One region of the Lactobacillus sp. B4007 genome, then DNA from elsewhere that is predicted to be linked to it. Evidence: riboswitches for the same ligand, from Rfam matches in the RefSeq annotation. Region 1 holds a riboswitch; each other region holds the start of a gene.
The links. A riboswitch is a leader RNA that binds a small molecule or an ion and turns the genes downstream of it on or off. The one in region 1 is predicted to bind thiamine pyrophosphate.
Positions count from the first base shown of each region.

Region 2: it holds a riboswitch for thiamine pyrophosphate, as region 1 does, so the genes downstream of both, thiM (hydroxyethylthiazole kinase) here and J3U54_RS08840 (ECF transporter S component) in region 1, are expected to answer to the same signal.
Region 3: it holds a riboswitch for thiamine pyrophosphate, as region 1 does, so the genes downstream of both, J3U54_RS07125 (ATP-binding cassette domain-containing protein) here and J3U54_RS08840 (ECF transporter S component) in region 1, are expected to answer to the same signal.

Region 1 is NZ_JAFNPA010000006.1:42,111-48,017, forward strand. It holds gene J3U54_RS08815 (GntR family transcriptional regulator) at 1-595, opposite strand, end outside; gene J3U54_RS08820 (helix-turn-helix domain-containing protein) at 1,129-1,266, opposite strand; gene udk (uridine kinase) at 1,448-2,089, shown strand; gene J3U54_RS08830 (cupin domain-containing protein) at 2,163-2,651, opposite strand; gene J3U54_RS08835 (tyrosine-protein phosphatase) at 2,694-3,440, opposite strand; gene J3U54_RS08840 (ECF transporter S component) at 3,604-4,182, opposite strand; TPP riboswitch at 4,227-4,318, opposite strand; gene J3U54_RS08845 (M42 family metallopeptidase) at 4,389-5,471, opposite strand; gene hpt (hypoxanthine phosphoribosyltransferase) at 5,699-5,907, shown strand, end outside.
Region 2 is NZ_JAFNPA010000001.1:497,287-503,193, reverse strand. It holds gene thiD (bifunctional hydroxymethylpyrimidine kinase/phosphomethylpyrimidine kinase) at 1-628, opposite strand, end outside; gene thiM (hydroxyethylthiazole kinase) at 643-1,431, opposite strand; TPP riboswitch at 1,506-1,607, opposite strand; gene tenA (thiaminase II) at 1,735-2,397, shown strand; gene J3U54_RS02380 (alpha-L-fucosidase) at 2,522-3,751, opposite strand; gene J3U54_RS02375 (PTS lactose/cellobiose transporter subunit IIA) at 3,817-4,152, opposite strand; gene J3U54_RS02370 (DUF871 domain-containing protein) at 4,165-5,259, opposite strand; gene J3U54_RS02365 (PTS sugar transporter subunit IIC) at 5,225-5,907, opposite strand, start outside.
Region 3 is NZ_JAFNPA010000004.1:44,519-50,425, reverse strand. It holds gene J3U54_RS07145 (SLC13 family permease) at 1-453, shown strand, start outside; gene J3U54_RS07140 (LemA family protein) at 561-1,130, shown strand; gene htpX (zinc metalloprotease HtpX) at 1,147-2,043, shown strand; gene J3U54_RS07130 (AraC family transcriptional regulator) at 2,101-3,039, opposite strand; TPP riboswitch at 3,207-3,297, shown strand; gene J3U54_RS07125 (ATP-binding cassette domain-containing protein) at 3,334-4,701, shown strand; gene J3U54_RS07120 (energy-coupling factor transporter transmembrane component T family protein) at 4,710-5,363, shown strand; gene J3U54_RS07115 (glycoside hydrolase family 32 protein) at 5,418-5,907, opposite strand, start outside.

The DNA.
Region 1 (5,907 bases):
ATAATGGCGTATCTCGTGCGATCTTTAAGACTTCACTAATATTTTCATCAGCTAAAAAGCAGCTGATATTCTCTCTTCCGTATGCCGGTTTGAGCTGATAACGCTTCTGTAAGAATTCATACAAAGGCTTATTGGTAAAATCAACTTTTGCAAGGTCAGCAAATTTTTCGGCAGCAAGGTAAACAATTTCATAGGTCAGCGGAATACCAGACTTGAGTCTTATTCGGCTAACTTTAATTACCTGCTTAACTGAGGTGCCAAAGAAAGCCTGTAATCGCTTAGGTGTGGCAATAATTTGCGTTGCCACATGTTTGATTGCAACAGACTGGTCTTTTAACTCCGCAGTCATTGACTCCATTCCCAGCATGTTAATGTCGATCTTCGCGTTAGCAACCACCCCAGCTCGTTCCTTTACTACAACCTGATCTTCACTTTTCAGTCTATCCAGCGCGTGCAAAACGGCGTTGCGACTAACGTTTAAGTTGTCTGCTACCTCTCTTTGCGCCGGTAAAGTTGGTTTTTCTAATTTAAATTGAATTAAGTCCTGTAAATATTCTTGTGCTTGTGTAGCAGCAGTTCTTTCTTTATATTCCATTTTGCTTTTTGGTTCTCTTTTTAAAATAAATGTATTTTTTTGAAAAGAAATATGGTCAAAAAATGCATTAAAGCCGGCCTTTTTCTAAAATTAAATGATAAATCATCATTTTTCGGTATCAAAGTAATAGTAATCGCTTTCATTAATAGAGTCAATACTTTATTAAAACAAAATTAGCTAATTTATCTAAAAGGAAACAAAAAAGCATTATTTACGCGTGATAACGCAAATAATGCTCTGTTCAATTTTTTAACTAGCCACTCTAATTACTGAAATATTTTAAAGTTAGCTATAATTAATAATATAATTAAAAATTATTAACTATTTTTTGACGTTATAAAGTTACTTTTCGGTGATAAGTTTAAAGCTAAGATTCCATATGAACCAGATTCGATAACAGCAGCTTTAGTTGAAGGTGAATCCAATGTAACTTCAATCTTTCTCTAGTGATTGTATATTTGGTTGAAATTAAATTATAAGGTTTTTGTTTGAAGACACTAACATAGAAAAATATCATCAATAACTTAAAGCTGTTAGCTTTTGTAAACATTGTCATGGATTGCTGAACTAACGGCAGTTTCAGAGACATAATTTCTTTTAGCCGCTGAAATAAAGCCGTTAGTCTGCACCACATCAATAAAGTATTTGACCGGCATCAAGTTATAATTCATTTTGCTCACCTATTTAATTCAACCAAGTTATTTTCTTCACATCTTCATCATAGAGAAAAAAATGACAGATTAAACCATAAATTTTGGTTTTTTTATGAAGAAAAAGATGTTTTTTACCTTAACCGTTGGTAATTCAAGGAAAAGTAAAGTAAAATGTTATTTGATAAAAAGGAGTGTCTCAATGTCTAAACTTGAAAAACCCGTTGTGATAGGAATTACCGGTGGTTCAGGCAGCGGTAAAACTACCATCGCTCACAAAATTGTTGACCAAATGCAGGAAAATGAACACGTCTTAATTATGACGCAAGATTCATATTACAAAGATAATACTGGTATTCCGATGAACATCAGACAGAATATCAATTATGACCACCCTGATGCTTTTGATATTCCCCTTTTAGAGGAGCAATTAAATCGGTTATTACAATACGAGCCAATTGAAATGCCCGTTTACGACTTCAAAGAACACACAAGGAGCAAAGAAACTATCCATATCGAGCCTGCCGATATTATTATTCTTGAAGGAATATTAGTACTGGCAAGTGAAGAGATTCGTAATTTAATGGATATTAAAGTTTACGTTGATACGGATGATGATATTCGTTTTATCAGACGATTAGAGCGTGACATTAAGGAACGGGGCAGATCGATTGATTCGGTCATTGAACAATATTTAGATACAGTTAAGCCAATGTATCACCAATTTATTGAACCAACCAAACGCTATGCAGACATTATCATCCCTGAAGGCGGCGAAAATAATGTTGCCATCGACATGCTCACCACTAAGGTACACTCTGTTTTAAGCGAAAATATTAGATAAAAAACTGATAAACCAAATTAGCATCAAAAAACGCCAAATTCTAACTTTAGAATTTGGCGTTTTCTTATTCATTTTAATCATTTGCCAGCCGCTTAATTACTTCAGCATAATCTGGATATTGTTTTAACAAATCTTGTTTGTGGGGCATTTCAAAATCATCATAGTCAAAGCCAGGAGAAACCATGCAGCTAACTAGACAGAAACTATCTGGCTCCGTGACTTCTGAGGCAAAGATGGTGTTTTTTGGTACCTTAAATTGCAAGACTTCACCTTGGTCAATTCTTTTACCTAATTTAACTGCATAATAATGACCATCTGGAGCAATACAATGAATTGTAATCGCCGTGCCGTCATGGTAATACCATAGTTCATCATGGTTTAAGCGGTGAAAATGGGAACAGCTCTGATCATCAAGTAAGAAATAAATTGAAGTGTAGTAAAATCTATCTGCTTGGCTATCTTGAGCAAAGAACTGCTCATCACTAGTATATATTTGACGGAACCAGCCTCCTTCTTGGTGAGGCTCAAGGTTCAAACTTTTAATATAATCTTCTCGGTTCATAATTTTTGCTCTCTCCACGCTCAATCAGCTAACTTCATTAAGTTAAACCAAGTAATTCTTTTGCATTTGCTCTTTAAAATCTTGTGGCAGTTTCAAGCCGTCAGTAAAGTAGTGATCAAAATCACCGTAATGCTTTTTAACGGTTGAAAAGTATCTTTCCAGGTATTGGCGTTCAACAGTTAACGCAATTGCTACATCATTGAGGTTATTAGGATCCATCTTATCTTTTAAGTATTCTAATATTTCTTCGTTAGCTTTTTTACGAGCAGAAATTGTTTTTAAGTAGTCGATAAAAATCTGCTCCTCACTAACATCCAAGCTCTTTAAAATTAAGGCTGCAGCTACCCCTGTTCGATCCTTACCAGCAAAACAATGAAAGGCAACTGGAACTGGATCAGTCATTAACGTTAGCAAAAAGTCGTGATAGCCTTGCTTAGCAGATTCTGCCAATGCTAATTCTTCATAGGTTTTCAACATGTCCTGTTCAACATGGCTGTTGGCCGAAACGATTTCATCAACACTAGCCTGATTTGTGCCAGTATCTTTCAGCACATCAATTATTTCATAATCTAATTCTGACCAAAGATAGTCTGGATATTCTTGTCTCTCCTCATCACCGCGAAAATCAACCAGTCGCTTTATTTTGTAGTAGTTCTGAACACGATCTTTTTGTTCATCGGTTAAATCAAATAGTTGACCACAACGAAAAAGTAGCCCTTCTTTAACCTTTCTTCCATCCGAACTAACATAGCCACCTAATGAACGCCAATTTGTTATCTCTGTAGTCATAATTCTCCTTAAACTTATTATTTATTAAAACTTTTTGGTTTTCATAAAGGAATATTATAATTTTTATTGAATTCTACGTCCATGATTTTCGCAAACTAATTTGTGTTTCTTAGTCTTTTTTATAAAAAAACCGCAAAAAATATTTTGCGGTGCTAATTTTAATTTAAGCAATTTTGGGCTTTAATGCCTGATCAAATAAGTTAGTAATCAATTTTACCAAAACGCCGTCAAAGACAAGCGCAGAGAGTATACAAGTAATAAACATGATAACTTGCAGTTGGATGCTATACTTACTCCAGCCGTACAAAAAATACGTTGGAATAAAACTACCAAGGCCGGCAAAAAAGGCCCCTGTTAGTACGCTTTGCCAAGAAAATGCTTGATAACGACTTTTTTGCGGGAAAAAGCCAATTTCATTAGTTGCACCTTGAATCACACCAGACAAAATTGTTACTGCGCCCCATTGGCCGCCAATAGCCATTTCGACAACTGCTGCCAATGTTTCACCAATTGTTCCTGAACCAACCGTTGGCACGAAATACATCGCTAAGGGAGCTGCCATTAGCCATAATCCAGAAAAAACAGTATCTGTTACCGGAGCAAAGCCGGTCGGAAGCAGTAATAACTTAATTAAATTGTAAGCCCAATTAAATCCATAAGTGTAGATTACTCCCATAATAATTCCAATTAAAGCAATCAGGATAATTGCTTTAACGTTCCATTTTGATGATCTTGTAAACATAAAAATACTCCTAACTAACATTCTAAGTCAGTAGGAGCACTCTAATATACTTAATAACACTTCCCTAGCGCAGGTATTGTCCTGTTCAGGTTCGGAGGGTATTTCTCAGCTAAATGTGGCACCCCTAGTGACTTTCTTATCTTTTTGTCTATTATAACACAATATCAAGCAAACATTTTAAGTTATTCAATTAACTAGCAATTTAATTAAAATTGACTAAAACTAGCCAACTTTTCTTTAGTCAAATCACGGATAATTGCACAAGTTAAGTCAACTGAGGCCTTAAAGTCTTGATATGCGCTGAAGCAGTAGGCCGAATGCTCGTAACGCACTGGAATTCCGATAACAATTGTTGGCGCACCATTTTCATAGTAAATTGCTGCACCATCTTGTCCGCCACCGGTCCGAACCGAACGAGTATATGGAATATTGTTTTTATCCGCTATTTCACATGCGTATTGTTGGAATTTTGGATTAGGCAAAAATGAAGTATCCATATCACGCAGCATTGGTCCACGCTTTAAGCCTGTCTGAGAAAGCCATTTTGGAGTAAATGTATCATCTGCTGGACATGATTCAAGCACAATCCCTAGGTCTGGCTTAATACTTCTAGCTGTTACATACGCTCCCCGTAAGCCGACTTCTTCTTGACTTGAAAGTGCGGCTACAACGTTAAAGTCAGTTTTTTCGCCGTTGAGATTATCCAAAACATCAGCCATTGCAGCTGCACCAAACCGGTCATCAAAATCCTTACCGAAGAAAAGACCAGTTTTTTCATTGTATTCGCACTTGACGTCAACAAAAATGGGACAACCCGTATCAATTTTATAGTCATTAATTGTTTCTTCACGAGAACTAGAACCAACATCAACTGACATATCTTCTACTTCTGGTACATTGTCTCGTTCTTCTTCAGTCATGAAGTGTGGTGGCTTTGTTGCCACTACGCCAGGAACATATTCACCGTCACGGTTTCTAATCTTTACCCGTAAAGCTGGAATATTATATTTAACCCAGCCGCCAAGCGGAACAAACTTGATCATTCCGTTTGGTCTGACTGCCTGAGTTATAAAACCTACGGCATCAGAGTGGGCATCAAGCTGAATGATTGGCCGGCCAGCCTGATTTTCTTTTTTAGCAGCGTAAACGTTGAGCATCCCATCAACTTTTACATCAGCAATATCCTTTACTGTATCAGTAAAAAACTTAACAAATTCACCTTCAAAGCCGGAAGTTGAATTAGCATCCGAAAAAGCTTTGAGCATTTTTATTTCTTGTTCTTTTTCCATCGTTGTAATTGACCTTTCGCTTATTAAACCTTATGTTTCATTGTAGCAAAAAGCAGTAATTTAAGCTATTTCTGAAATAATCCTACTGCTTTTAGCAAAATTAACAATTTTGTCCGTAATTTGGGTACAAAACTGCTAAAAAAGTTTAAAACGAGCTACTTTTTTATATTAAAAATGATATAATCGATTTTATTAGGAATTTTGAGTTTTAAGTGAAGGGTAAATAAATGCCGAAAAACGACAATATTGATAATATTATTGATCATAAATTGTTTACCGAAGATGATATTCACCAAATGTGTGTCAAATTGGGTAAGCAATTAACTGAAGATTATGCTGGTAAAAAGCCGTTAGTTATAGGTGCGTTAAAAGGAGCAATTTTCTTTTTAACTGACCTAGTGCGTGAAATGAACGTCAAAGAAGAAATTGATTTTAT
Region 2 (5,907 bases), on a different contig from region 1:
TGTGCGTCCGTGGACTGCTAACCCAAAAGTCGGTACCATCTGCTAATAAAGCGTAATCGCGCACAACTTCAGCGTTAGAATGTCCGCCTTTAATAAGCACGTTTTTTACACCCATTTTTTGCAAGCTTCGTGCTAATTGGGGATATTCTTGTTCACTAGTAGCCTTAATTCCGGTAAGAGCTTCTGCTTCAGGCAAGTTAGGCGTAATGAGGTTAGCTAGCGGCAATAGTTCATTTTTAACGGTGGCAATAGCATCTTGGCTAAGAAGAGGTGCTCCGCCTTTAGCCACCATAACTGGGTCGATGGTTACCGGACCAAAGTCATATTTTTGCAGATTAAGAGCTACTTGATGGACGTGCGCTGCATCTCCCAACATACCCGTTTTACAAGCCTTAATCTTAAAGTCTGAGGCTAATGACGCAAATTGGGCATCGACCATTTCAAGTGGTAATAAAAACGAGTCTTGGACTCCGAGCGTATTTTGGGCAGTCACAGCTACAACCACCGCTGTCCCAAAAACATGTTGCATCTGAAAAGTTTTTAGATCCGCCATAATTCCGGCTCCACCACCGGAATCAGTCCCAGCAATGGTCAAAACTTGGGGAAATGAATTTAGTTCTTCTGTCATTATTGCTAACCTCCTTAATCAAATTTAGCAATAGCTGTAATCTCGGTTTCTTTGACTTTAGCTAAATAATCCATCAAATACATGCTAAATGTTCCAGGGCCTACTTCAGGATGATCATTAACGAGCAATTCTCCAGTAGCTGCAAAAACTAGGCAAGCTGTTTGCGCAGCTTCAAAAGAATTATCGCAGACGGCCGCAAAGGCGGCAACAATGCTTGAGAGCATGTCACCTGAACCAACGTGTGCCTGAAATAGCGGGGTACCATTGTAAACATGAGCGATATTTTGGCCATCGCTAATTGTGTCTGTTACGCCACTGGCAATAATTGTACAATGCAATTTTTGCGCAGTTTTACGCGTAATTTCGTCAAGATCGCCACTGCCTGAACCCGCATCAATACCTTTGGCATTCCAGGCAAAACCACCTAAAGCGGCAATTTCACCAGCGTTACCACGAATGATTGTAGCTGGGAAAGCTTCTAGCAATTTTTGTGCGGTTTGCAGGCGGTAATTGACTGCGCCAACGGCAACGGGATCAAGGACAACCGGTTTTTGAGCTTGCGCGGCAAGTAGCCCCATTTCTTTCATTTGCATAATTTGCAATTTAGTCAAAGTCCCGAGGTTGATGGCAATGCTTGATGCCATCTGAACCATTTCTTCGACCTCAGCAATTTCCTTACTCATGATAGGCGAGGCACCCAGCGCATTTAAGCCGTTAGCGACATCTTGAACGGTCACAAAATTGGCGGCATTAAGGACAATTGGATTAGTTTCACGTAATTTAGCTAACAGATCTAGTTTCATAATCTCTCCTTTAAAAATCTCCTGCGCCGATTTCAGGTCAATAAAAAAGCTTTGACATATTTGTGTCAAAGCATAAGTGGATTTTGACACGTTCCTACGCAAGAATTAGCTTACAGGTTCAAAGGGTCTGGCTATCCGCCATCTCAGCCTTCAAAAAGGCACCCCTCGTGTTATCGGTTTCAATTATAGCTACTTTTGCTGGGCAAGACAATAACTAATTTAACCGAATTGCTGCAGTGACTCGACTAAGGTAAACTAACTACTAAAAAACACGCAACTATTAATTGGGCGAGGGAGATAATAATGACTGAATTTACGGCACAATTGCGTTATGCGGCAAAGGATCTGTGGAAAAAAAGCATGGAGCAGCCCTTTGTTAAAGAGCTGCAAAGTGGCCAATTGCCATTGGCTACTTTTCGGTTTTACTTATTGCAAGACAGGTACTATTTAGCTGAATTTAGCAAAATTCACCGGCTAATGGCAAAGAAAACTACTAGTCAAGAAGTGCAACGATTCTTGCTGGCAGGTGCCCAAGATTTGCAAGAATGTGAAATAACGATGCAGCAACATTTTTTAGCGGAATTAAAAGTCACATCCAATGAGATTAAAGAAACTGACGCAGCGCCAACGGCGTATGCCTATGTCAATCATCTGTTTAAAACGCTTGAAAAAGATGGCCTTGTACCTTGTGTCTGTGCCATTTTGCCTTGCTACTGGCTTTACCAGGAAATTGGTCAAGCATTGGCGCAAACGGGTTCACCGGTTGCACTTTACCAGAAATGGATCGAGACCTATGATAGCGACTGGTATGACGTCAATGTTAGTCGCATGTTAAAGTTGACCAATGACTTAGCTGCGCAAGCTTCAGAACGAGAGCGTGGGCAGATGCAGAAAGCCTTTGTGCGCAGCAGCTATTATGAATGCCGGTTTTGGCAAATGGCGTATGAGCAAGAGCAGTGGCAATAGTTTTCTGCCTTAAAGAATTTTTTTAATTAAAAAAGCCTAGCTTCACTACAAATAGCAAAGCTAAGCTTGGAGAGCGCATAATAATTAGCGCTTGATTTGAACGAAAAATATAGTAAGAGAGTTCTTAATAATAGATTTTGGCCACGCGCTCGACTAAATTAGTGCCATATTCAAAGCCATCGGCAGCAATTTTAAGTGTGTTAGCTGTTTGATCTTGTTTAAATGCTAATGGCTCTTGGTTGTCTAGCCAAGCGATATGGTCAATTTTTTGTTTTGCAAAATTAGTGAAAACTAATTCACGTGCCTGTTCGCCACCTAGAACGACGTTGCTGTTGCCAATATTTCCTAGGTCATCAACAAATAAGTAATTACCTTTAATAAAATCATGGTCATTAGAAATAGTGGAGTAGGTTGAATGCTCATAATTATTGGTATGGTAAATTGCTTCATGGTTGATAGCCATCCATTGACCAACTAGTTCGATTAGTGAACGACAGTGGATATTCAGTGAACCATCAAATTCTGGTCCAACATTAATTAATAAGTTAGCGCCGACCTTGCGCGTCCGGCAAATTTGCTCAATTAACTGGTGCCCAGAAAGATAATTAAGGTCATTTTGGGCATTGCCCCAGTGTTTATTGAGTGTTAGCGAAGTTTCAGCGGCTAAATAGCGTTGGTTTTGAACATGCTTAATTGCAGTTGGATTGCCACGCTCAAATGTTAATACGTCAACTTCTCGACCTTCCGTTACGCCTTGTTTTTCTAGTCCGGTATTATTGGTAATAATGGCATTAGGTTGTAATTGCCGAATTTCTTGGTAAAGCAAATCTTCTTGCCAATCTGCATGTGGCTTATCCCAATTACCATCGAACCAGAAACCACCAATTTCGCCGTAATTAGTGCATAAAAGTTTAATTAGTTGACGCATTTCGGCTAAATAGCCGTTAAAGTCGTCGCGGTACTTAACGTTATTCCAATCATAAGTAGCGTAATAGATAAAGGGAGCAATCTTTTGCCGGTGGCATTCATCGGTAAAAATCTTGATAACATCTTTGTGAAATGGGGTATGGACGCTGTCAAAGTTATTAATATTCTTGGTATCAAAGAGGTAAAAGCCATCATGATGTTTGGCAGTAAGAACAATATACTTAAAGCCGCACTTCTTAGCTAGTCTAACTAAGCTGCGAATATTTTCTTCTTTTGGGTTGAATTCATTAAACGCCGCCTGATAGGTCGAAATATTTAAGATGTTCTGTGACCATTCGCCCTTGGCAAATTTAGAGTAGAGTCCCCAATGGACGAAAAGGCCAATCCCCATTTTTTCAAAATTGCTAATTTTTGTTTCTATCTTCATTATCTGTATACTTTCAATTGCTTATATTATCATCTGGTCAATTGCTACTAACTTTAAACGAAAAATTACTGTTTTTTAGCTACTTCTTGCCGCAATTTGACCAATTCTTGGTTGGTCTTAATCAACTCGGTGGCAAAGTCTAAAAAACTTTCTGCTGTAATCATTTGATCTTCAGCATGCATATATAACGGGTCAATTTTGTTATTACCAGTTTTAGCAAAATCAGCTAAAACCTTTAAGTGTAAGTTTTGCGCCTGCTTTAGTTCTTCTTTGGCGTCTTTCAGCAATGGCTCAGGGTCTTTAGCGTCAGACTTAGAGCAGGTAACTGCCTCCATAATTTCTGCTTTTGCTTGCCCCGAGTGACTAATAATTTCAAAACTAATTTCTTCTAAACCTTCCATAGCGGCCTTTCTTTAATAATTATCTACATCAATAAACTTAAATTTGTCCCATGGCTGAATGAAAGCAATAAACTGCAAATCACTAGGGACAATTTGCGCAACAACATTTTTGCGGTGGTCATGGTTGTCCATTTCCTGCTTGACAATGTTAAGTTCGCCCTTGTACTGGTCAAAGTCATTATTGCCAATTGTAATCATTCCCCGGGTCAAAGTGTTAACAGGGTTGTTGACCGGTATGTCGCGTTTATTATATTTCAGCTTAACGAAGGTTGAACGAATCGCATAGCTATTGATATCTCCCCGGTTAAAGTGCAAATTAGCTAAGACAATTTCTTTTTCCAAAGCGGTTGCGTTAGAGGCAAACTTGACAAAAAACTGTGGTATTTTTGCCTCCAAGTTGGCCACTTTAACTAATTCGTCATCACTGGCAAACGCATTCCCAATAATAATGTCATCAATTAGCTGGGTATTAATTAAATACTGCGCCTGTTTTTCAAGGGGTAAACCGCGGTGGATTTCTAACGTTGGTAAACCAGCATTATAGGGATGCGGTCCAATTGCACCATGGTTTGATGAGATAAAAGCGGCTGTCCGCAAACCTAGGTCATGATATTTCCGCGTAGTCTTTAAAAAATAATCTGTATCTAGTCCCGTGTATCGTTGCGGATAAAAATTATGACAACCGATAATTTTGTCCTTAAGCGGTCGGTAAGTGAGAATATTCGCAATATTGCCAGTATCATTACTAATATTGACCTCAATCGTTAAGTTCTCGGAATTATAAGTCATAATTGACTCTGGCATACCATCGAAATTTGAATCTAATCGTACGATGTCGGCACCTAGTTTTTTAAAAAAAGACAGGTCATTGTAACTAATGTTTAAGTTTGTAAAAAGGCCCGGATTAACATCTAAGCTGACCCACATCCCTTTTTCATGGGCATAGCTTAAAACGGTTTTAAACTTTTGTAAGACCGTTTCTTTGTCATCATTTAGCTCTAATAAGCTTGTAAAAAGCCTTTGGTAACCAAGTTGAGCAGCACGATCAATGTATTCAAGACACTCATCGACTTTAGTTTTGTTCGGATAAACTGAGATCCCCTTCATTTTTCTGAGCCTCTTTCTCTAATTTTACTTGGTTGTTGTCAAACATTTTGAAGAATGGGTAATAGATAATGAGAGAAATCAGAATGTTAACAAGACATAAAACGATTGCGCGCCAGTCAAAGCCGGTTGCCATCCAAGCACCGATTGGTCCGGGCAGTGTCCAAGGCGCAACGGCTGTTGTATAAGCCACTAAGTGCAGCTTCATTGCTACGTAGGTTACAGCTGCCATTGCGGTTGGCGCTAAGACAAATGGAATGGCAAAATACGGGTTCATGATGATTGGAATACCAAAAATCAGGGGTTCATTGATATTGAAAATAGCGGGCACGATAGTGACAGCACCCATTGTTTTACTAAATTTAGATTTTCCTAAAACTAATAACAGGATTGCCAGTGAAAGAGTAGCACCAGCACCACCAACCCAAACAAACCATTGGAAAAATTGTTCGGTCATGAAGTGAACTGGAGCGTGACCATGAGCAACAGCGGTAACATTGGCATTTAAGTTGGCATACCAGTAAGGGTAGAGAATTGGTGTAGCAATAACCATTCCGTGAACCCCGAACAACCAGATAATGGTAATTAAAAGAACGGGCACGATTGCTGATAAGAATGTGTCACGACCAAAGTAGCCAATCGGTGAGAAAA
Region 3 (5,907 bases), on a different contig from region 1:
ATCCCAATGATTGTAGCAGCTATCTTAGCTTTAATAATTAATCCGCGCATTTTGTTAAAAATCGACTATGCCTTGCTGCTAACCTTTACTTGCTTCTTTATCTTTATTAGCGATATCCAGCAGATTCCAATGATTGTTACCCTGATTCACACCATGGTCAACTCTGAGACATCTACCTACTTTACTTCTATTATCTCTAGTCAAATCATTAGCAACGTTCCAGCAACCATTTTAGTCGGTAAGTTTACTACATTTGCCAAAGCCCTCTTTTTGGGATCAAATATCGGTGGCTTCGGTTCACCAATTGGTTCTATGGCCAATATGCTTGTTTTAAAAACTTTTACTCAAAATGCAACTGTTTCCCGCAGTGAATTTTTCAAAAAATGGCTATTAATGCAATACGCCGGTTTAATCATCTTGACACTAATTGGCTGGGCATTGATACTACTATAAAACTTAATAATTATTAAAGCTTTACCTGCAAATGCTGCTAAAGCTTTTTTTAATACTCAAGTTTAACTTTATCAGTTATAATTGAATAAACATAAGGAGGAAAAATTATGTCAAATTCAACTTGGTTAATAATAATTATTGCGATTATTGTTATCCTGCTCATCGCAATTTATATTGCAATCTATAACGGCTTACAAAAAGCTAAAGTTTACACTGACGAATCTTGGAGCCAGATTGATGTGCAATTAAAACGGCGCAATGATTTGATTCCTAATTTAGTTGAAACTACTAAGGGTTATGCCAAGCATGAAAGTGAAACTCTGGAAAGAGTTGTTCAATTGCGGAACCAGTTGACTGCTATTCCAAGTGATGATCATGCCCAAACGCTAAAGGTTTCTAACCAAATTTCTGATACTTTGAGATCAATCTTTGCTTTATCGGAAAATTATCCTGATTTAAAAGCTAACCAGAACTTTGCTCAACTGCAGGAAGAATTAACCAACACTGAAAATAAAATTGCTTATTCACGGCAACTTTACAATTCATCTGCAGCTCTTTACGATCAAAAGTTGTTAACTTTTCCTTCCAATATCGTTGCTAATATCCACGGATTCCGCAAAGTTGATTACTTACAAACGAGTGAAGCTGAAAAAGAAGTACCTAAAGTTAAATTTTAAGCAATAGGTCAATTTTATGTTATTTCAACAAATTGCCAGCAACAAACGCAAAACTACTGGCATCTTGATTTTATTCGTCATTATTCTCGCCTTAGTTGGTGCCGGATTAGGTTTTATCTGGGGCAATCGACCTTTATTAGGAGTAATTATTGCGCTTATTTTTAGTGCAATTTACATGTTAATTGTCTTGCCTAATCCCGCTAATATGGTTATGAGTCTAAATCATGCCCAAGAAATTCATGAACAAGATAACCCCGTTTTATGGCACGTTGTTCAAGATATGGCGCTAGTCGGCAAAGTACCAATGCCACGCGTTTTTATTATCAATGATCCTAGTCCTAATGCTTTTGCAACCGGCCGGGATCCAAACCATTCTGCAGTTGCCGTCACCCAGGGCTTACTTGACATGATGAATCGCGAGGAACTTGAGGGCGTTTTAGGTCACGAAATCTCACATATTAGAAATTATGACATCTTGGTTTCCACTATTGCAGCCGTACTGGTTGGCGTCATTTCATATTTATCAGGCATTGCTAGTCGCTATATTTGGTGGATTGATGATGATCGCGACAGTGATAACGATAATGGCAATACTATTGTCGTTATTTTCAAAATCGTGGCGATCATTTTTGTACTTATTTTAGGCCCTATTTGTGCCAGTCTTGCTCAGATGGCTTTATCACGCAACCGTGAATATTTAGCAGATGCTTCTTCAGTTGAGTTGACCCGTAATCCTCACGGTTTGATTTCTGCTTTGACAAAAATTGACGGTTCTGACCCCATGAAAGCTGCTGATCCAAGTAGTGCTGGCATGTATATCGAAGATCCGCTACGTAAGCGGCATGGTCTTACCCACTTATTCGACAGTCACCCGCCTACAAGTGACCGAATTAAACGTTTGGAAAAAATGTAACTTAAAAAGGAGCGCTCTGCAAAATAGTCCGCTCCTTTTTTGATAAAAATATTGCTCTTACTTTAAATTGATATTGGCCTGTCTAAACAGTTCTGCACGCATTTGTACCGGCGTTTCATGGTAATATTCATTAAATTTTTTGTAAAAGAACGATTTACCGTTATAACCGACCCGCGCAATGATTTCTTTAACCGAAATGTCAGGTCGAGCAAGCAAATTGCGTGCCTCCTGCATCCGGCGTTCATCAACATGTTCAACAAAGCTCTTACCAGTTTTTTGCTTAACTAAACTGGAAAAGTAATTCGGGTTGAGTCCAAAGTGTTCTGCTGTTTCATTTAAAGTAATATCAGTATAGTTTGCATCAATGTAACGTTCTAACGCCGTTTGCGCAAACTTATGTTGATTAGCTGGCGCTGTTTCCAAGTCTTGATTTCTAATTGCCGTAATCACAAGTATTCGCAATTCTGCGGCAATAATACTGCGCGTAAAAAGATTGTGGTTTAAATATTCATCAATAACTTTTTTCATTAACTGACTCGGGCGCGACATTTGTGAGCAGCGCAAACTTAATAGTCTCTTAGTTTTGAGGATCTGAACAAGCTGTTCGGCTACTTTTTGTTCACGTGAATTGAGCGTTGTTTTTTCTCCCAAAAAATCAGCGCAATTAACCTTTGAACTAAATTCTAATTTGACCAAAAGATCATTTTTCCCTTGTTTTTCGACCTCATAGCCACATTTTTCTTGCAAAAACAGCAAATTACCCGCTTTTAAAGTTAAGTTTTGTCCGTTAATTTTAGTTTTTGCCATGCCTTCAGCTTCGTACAAAATTGTGGGATTGCTGGTTTGGTACCGGTGAATGCCCGTATTATGATTTTCAAGGTAAACCCTAAACAGGTTAAAGGCCTTGTTTCCGGGCTTTAGCCGGACTTCATTCGTATCCACATTAGTTGAATCCAATACACTTGCCAAATATTGTTCTAGCTTAACTGCTGCCATGATGTCACCTTCTAATTAGTAATTTATTTTCATAATTTTATTATATAGCAAAAAGCGCCGCTATTTATATGTTTTTAATATCTGTGATAGAAGTTGAGCCTTAAGTGCTATTAACGACGCCTAATTTGCCGCAACTAGACAAGAAAATTGCTTTTATGTATAATTGACCTGAAATATTGGGGTGCCATCTTGGCTGAGAATATACCCACTGAACCTGCTATGGATAATGCCAGCGAAGGGAAAAGCATCGAATTTTAACGTCGCCTGGCATTATGCCATGGCGACTTTTTTAGATTGGTTAAAAAATTGCTGAAAACTAAAAACCTTACTTTTTCATACGATGAAAAAAAGCCTATTTTGCAAGATGTTAATCTTAATATCCCGACGGGCAAATTTTCCTTATTAATCGGGCCAACAGGTTGCGGTAAATCGACGCTATTAAAAATTTTAGCTGGCCTTTATCCTAAATATGCTGGTAAAGTTAGTGGAACTATCGATCTTAATGGGCTTAAGAGTGCAATGATGTTTCAAAATGCTGGCGAGCAATTCACAATGGCAACACCGCGTGAAGAGATCATTTTTGCACTTGAAAACCTGGAAATTGACCGTGAGCACTACTCAAAACGATTGCAAAAAGCAACTTCTTTTGCCCAGATCGACCAGCTGCTTGATCAAAAAATCAATACTATGTCTGGCGGTGAGCAGCAACGAGTAGCTCTTGCTGTTTTAATTGCAATGGATGTCGATCTTTTTCTGCTTGATGAGCCTTTTGCAAGTTGCGACCCTGCTGCCCGCCAATTTTTAATTAAAAAGTTGGCTCATCTTCGTGACTTAGGAAAAACAATTATTCTAAGCGACCATGTTCTAGCCGATTATGAGGGTATTTGTGACTGTTTGTTTAAATTTACCGGTCACCAGGTTACTGCCTTAAGCACTGCCGAAAAAAAGCAGCTTCTTCGGCAAAATGACCACCACGAGCATTATTCTTTTGCCCTACCAACTAATGAAACAAGCTGCTTTGAACTTACTAATACCTTAATTAAGCAGAACCGGTTACTGCTAAAACAGGAGCACCTAAAGATTGTGGCAGGCAAAGCCACCCTAATCACTGGCCCTAATGGCGTGGGGAAAACATCGCTTTTCAATGCGCTAACCAAAATGCTCACATACACTGGTAGCTTGACTTACCGCCAAAAAGAAATTCGCAACTTACGCATGCGAAAATATTTGCGTCAAGTCGGGCAGATATTTCAAAGTGCAAGTGATCAATTTATTAACGTTTCCGTTGAAGATGAGCTTAACCTAAGTAAAAAAATGCGCACCAGCAACTTTTATTCTGATCAAAAAATTGCAAAAGAGGTGAAAGACCTTGATCTTGACCAGACACTAGACCAAGTCGTCTACTCACTTTCGGGCGGTCAACAAAAGAAATTACAAATTTTATTAATGCTAATTGCTGATCAAGACGTTTTATTAATTGATGAACCCTTAAGCGGCTTAGATCACGAATCGGCACAAAAAGTAATGGGTCTGTTGCGCGAAAGCCAGGAAAAAAGAGGGCAGACACTTCTGATTATCAGCCATGAACTAACTAATTTGGCAGATTGGTGCGATTACCACCTTGTATTTGACCAGCAACAATTAACATACGTAGACAAGTGAGGCTAGTTATGAATCCCAGTTTTAAATTCTTTGTCGCTTTAATTATTTCGGTTGAAATATCTTTTAAAACCAGTCTAATTACCAATGTGCTAATTATCGGCTTTTGCACGTGCTATTTACTTTACTGCCACATGAAAGTTAAAAATCTCCTATTAACTTTTACCGTGCCGTTAATTGCGGCCTTTACCGTGTTTGCCACACTCTACTGGTTTGCACCTCAGCCCAATTTAACCAACGCTTTAAGTCTTTCTAGCAGAATCTACGTCTATACGCTGACAATCTGCTGTGTCGCCCAAAAAACTAGTGCCGAAGAATTGGCACGTTCATTTGAACAGAATTTTCATTTACCTAGCAAATTCGCATACGGGGTCCTAGCAGCACTCAACATTATTCCACGCATGCAAACTGCCGTTAAACAAATTCGCACAGCGGCAATGATGCGTGGTGTTTATCTTAGTTTTTGGTCTCCCATTCTCTATTTTAAGGCTATCCTAGTCGCGCTTAATTCGGCCGAAAACTTGGCACAGGGAATGGAATCGCACGGCTTTCGCGAAGATGCCAAGCGCTCTGTCATCGTAGCTGTTCCCGTTAAACGCAGCGATTGGCTATGGGCTGCTGGTCTTTTATTAGCCACTAACGTTGCCTTATTTACATTAAAATAATAAAAGAGCAGCAGTGATGTTTTAACCACCACTGCTGCTCTTTTTAGCTAGAGTTTATTGCGCCAAAGTATAACCTTCGACTTTTGCCTTAATTCCTTTATCAGTGCTAAAGAAGATTTGCGGTTGATTCTCGGTATAATAACGCTCTGAAAAGACCAATTCACCATCATTTAAGAAGAACTCAATCGAACTCGTATCAATGAAGATATGCAGTTTTAAGCTTGCGCTAGTCTGGAGATTACCATAGCGTTTATCATCCCCATCAGGTTTATCAGCGCGGATAACCGTTACTTGCCCAGTTTTTTTATTCCAAGTTAATGAAACCAAATCTTGCTGTTTGCTCTCGAGCGTAAAACTAATTTCATTACCCGACCAAGATGACGTATTGGCTTCAAAAAGCAGTTCACAATGCTGCGGATCCGGCGTCGTGACCTCAAGGGATGTTACCACTCCCTCTTCAGCCATAATTTTTTCAGTTCGCAAACTCATTAATTCAGCAATCGGCTTCATATACAAATGACCAGAAGCATAACTTAATTCCCGC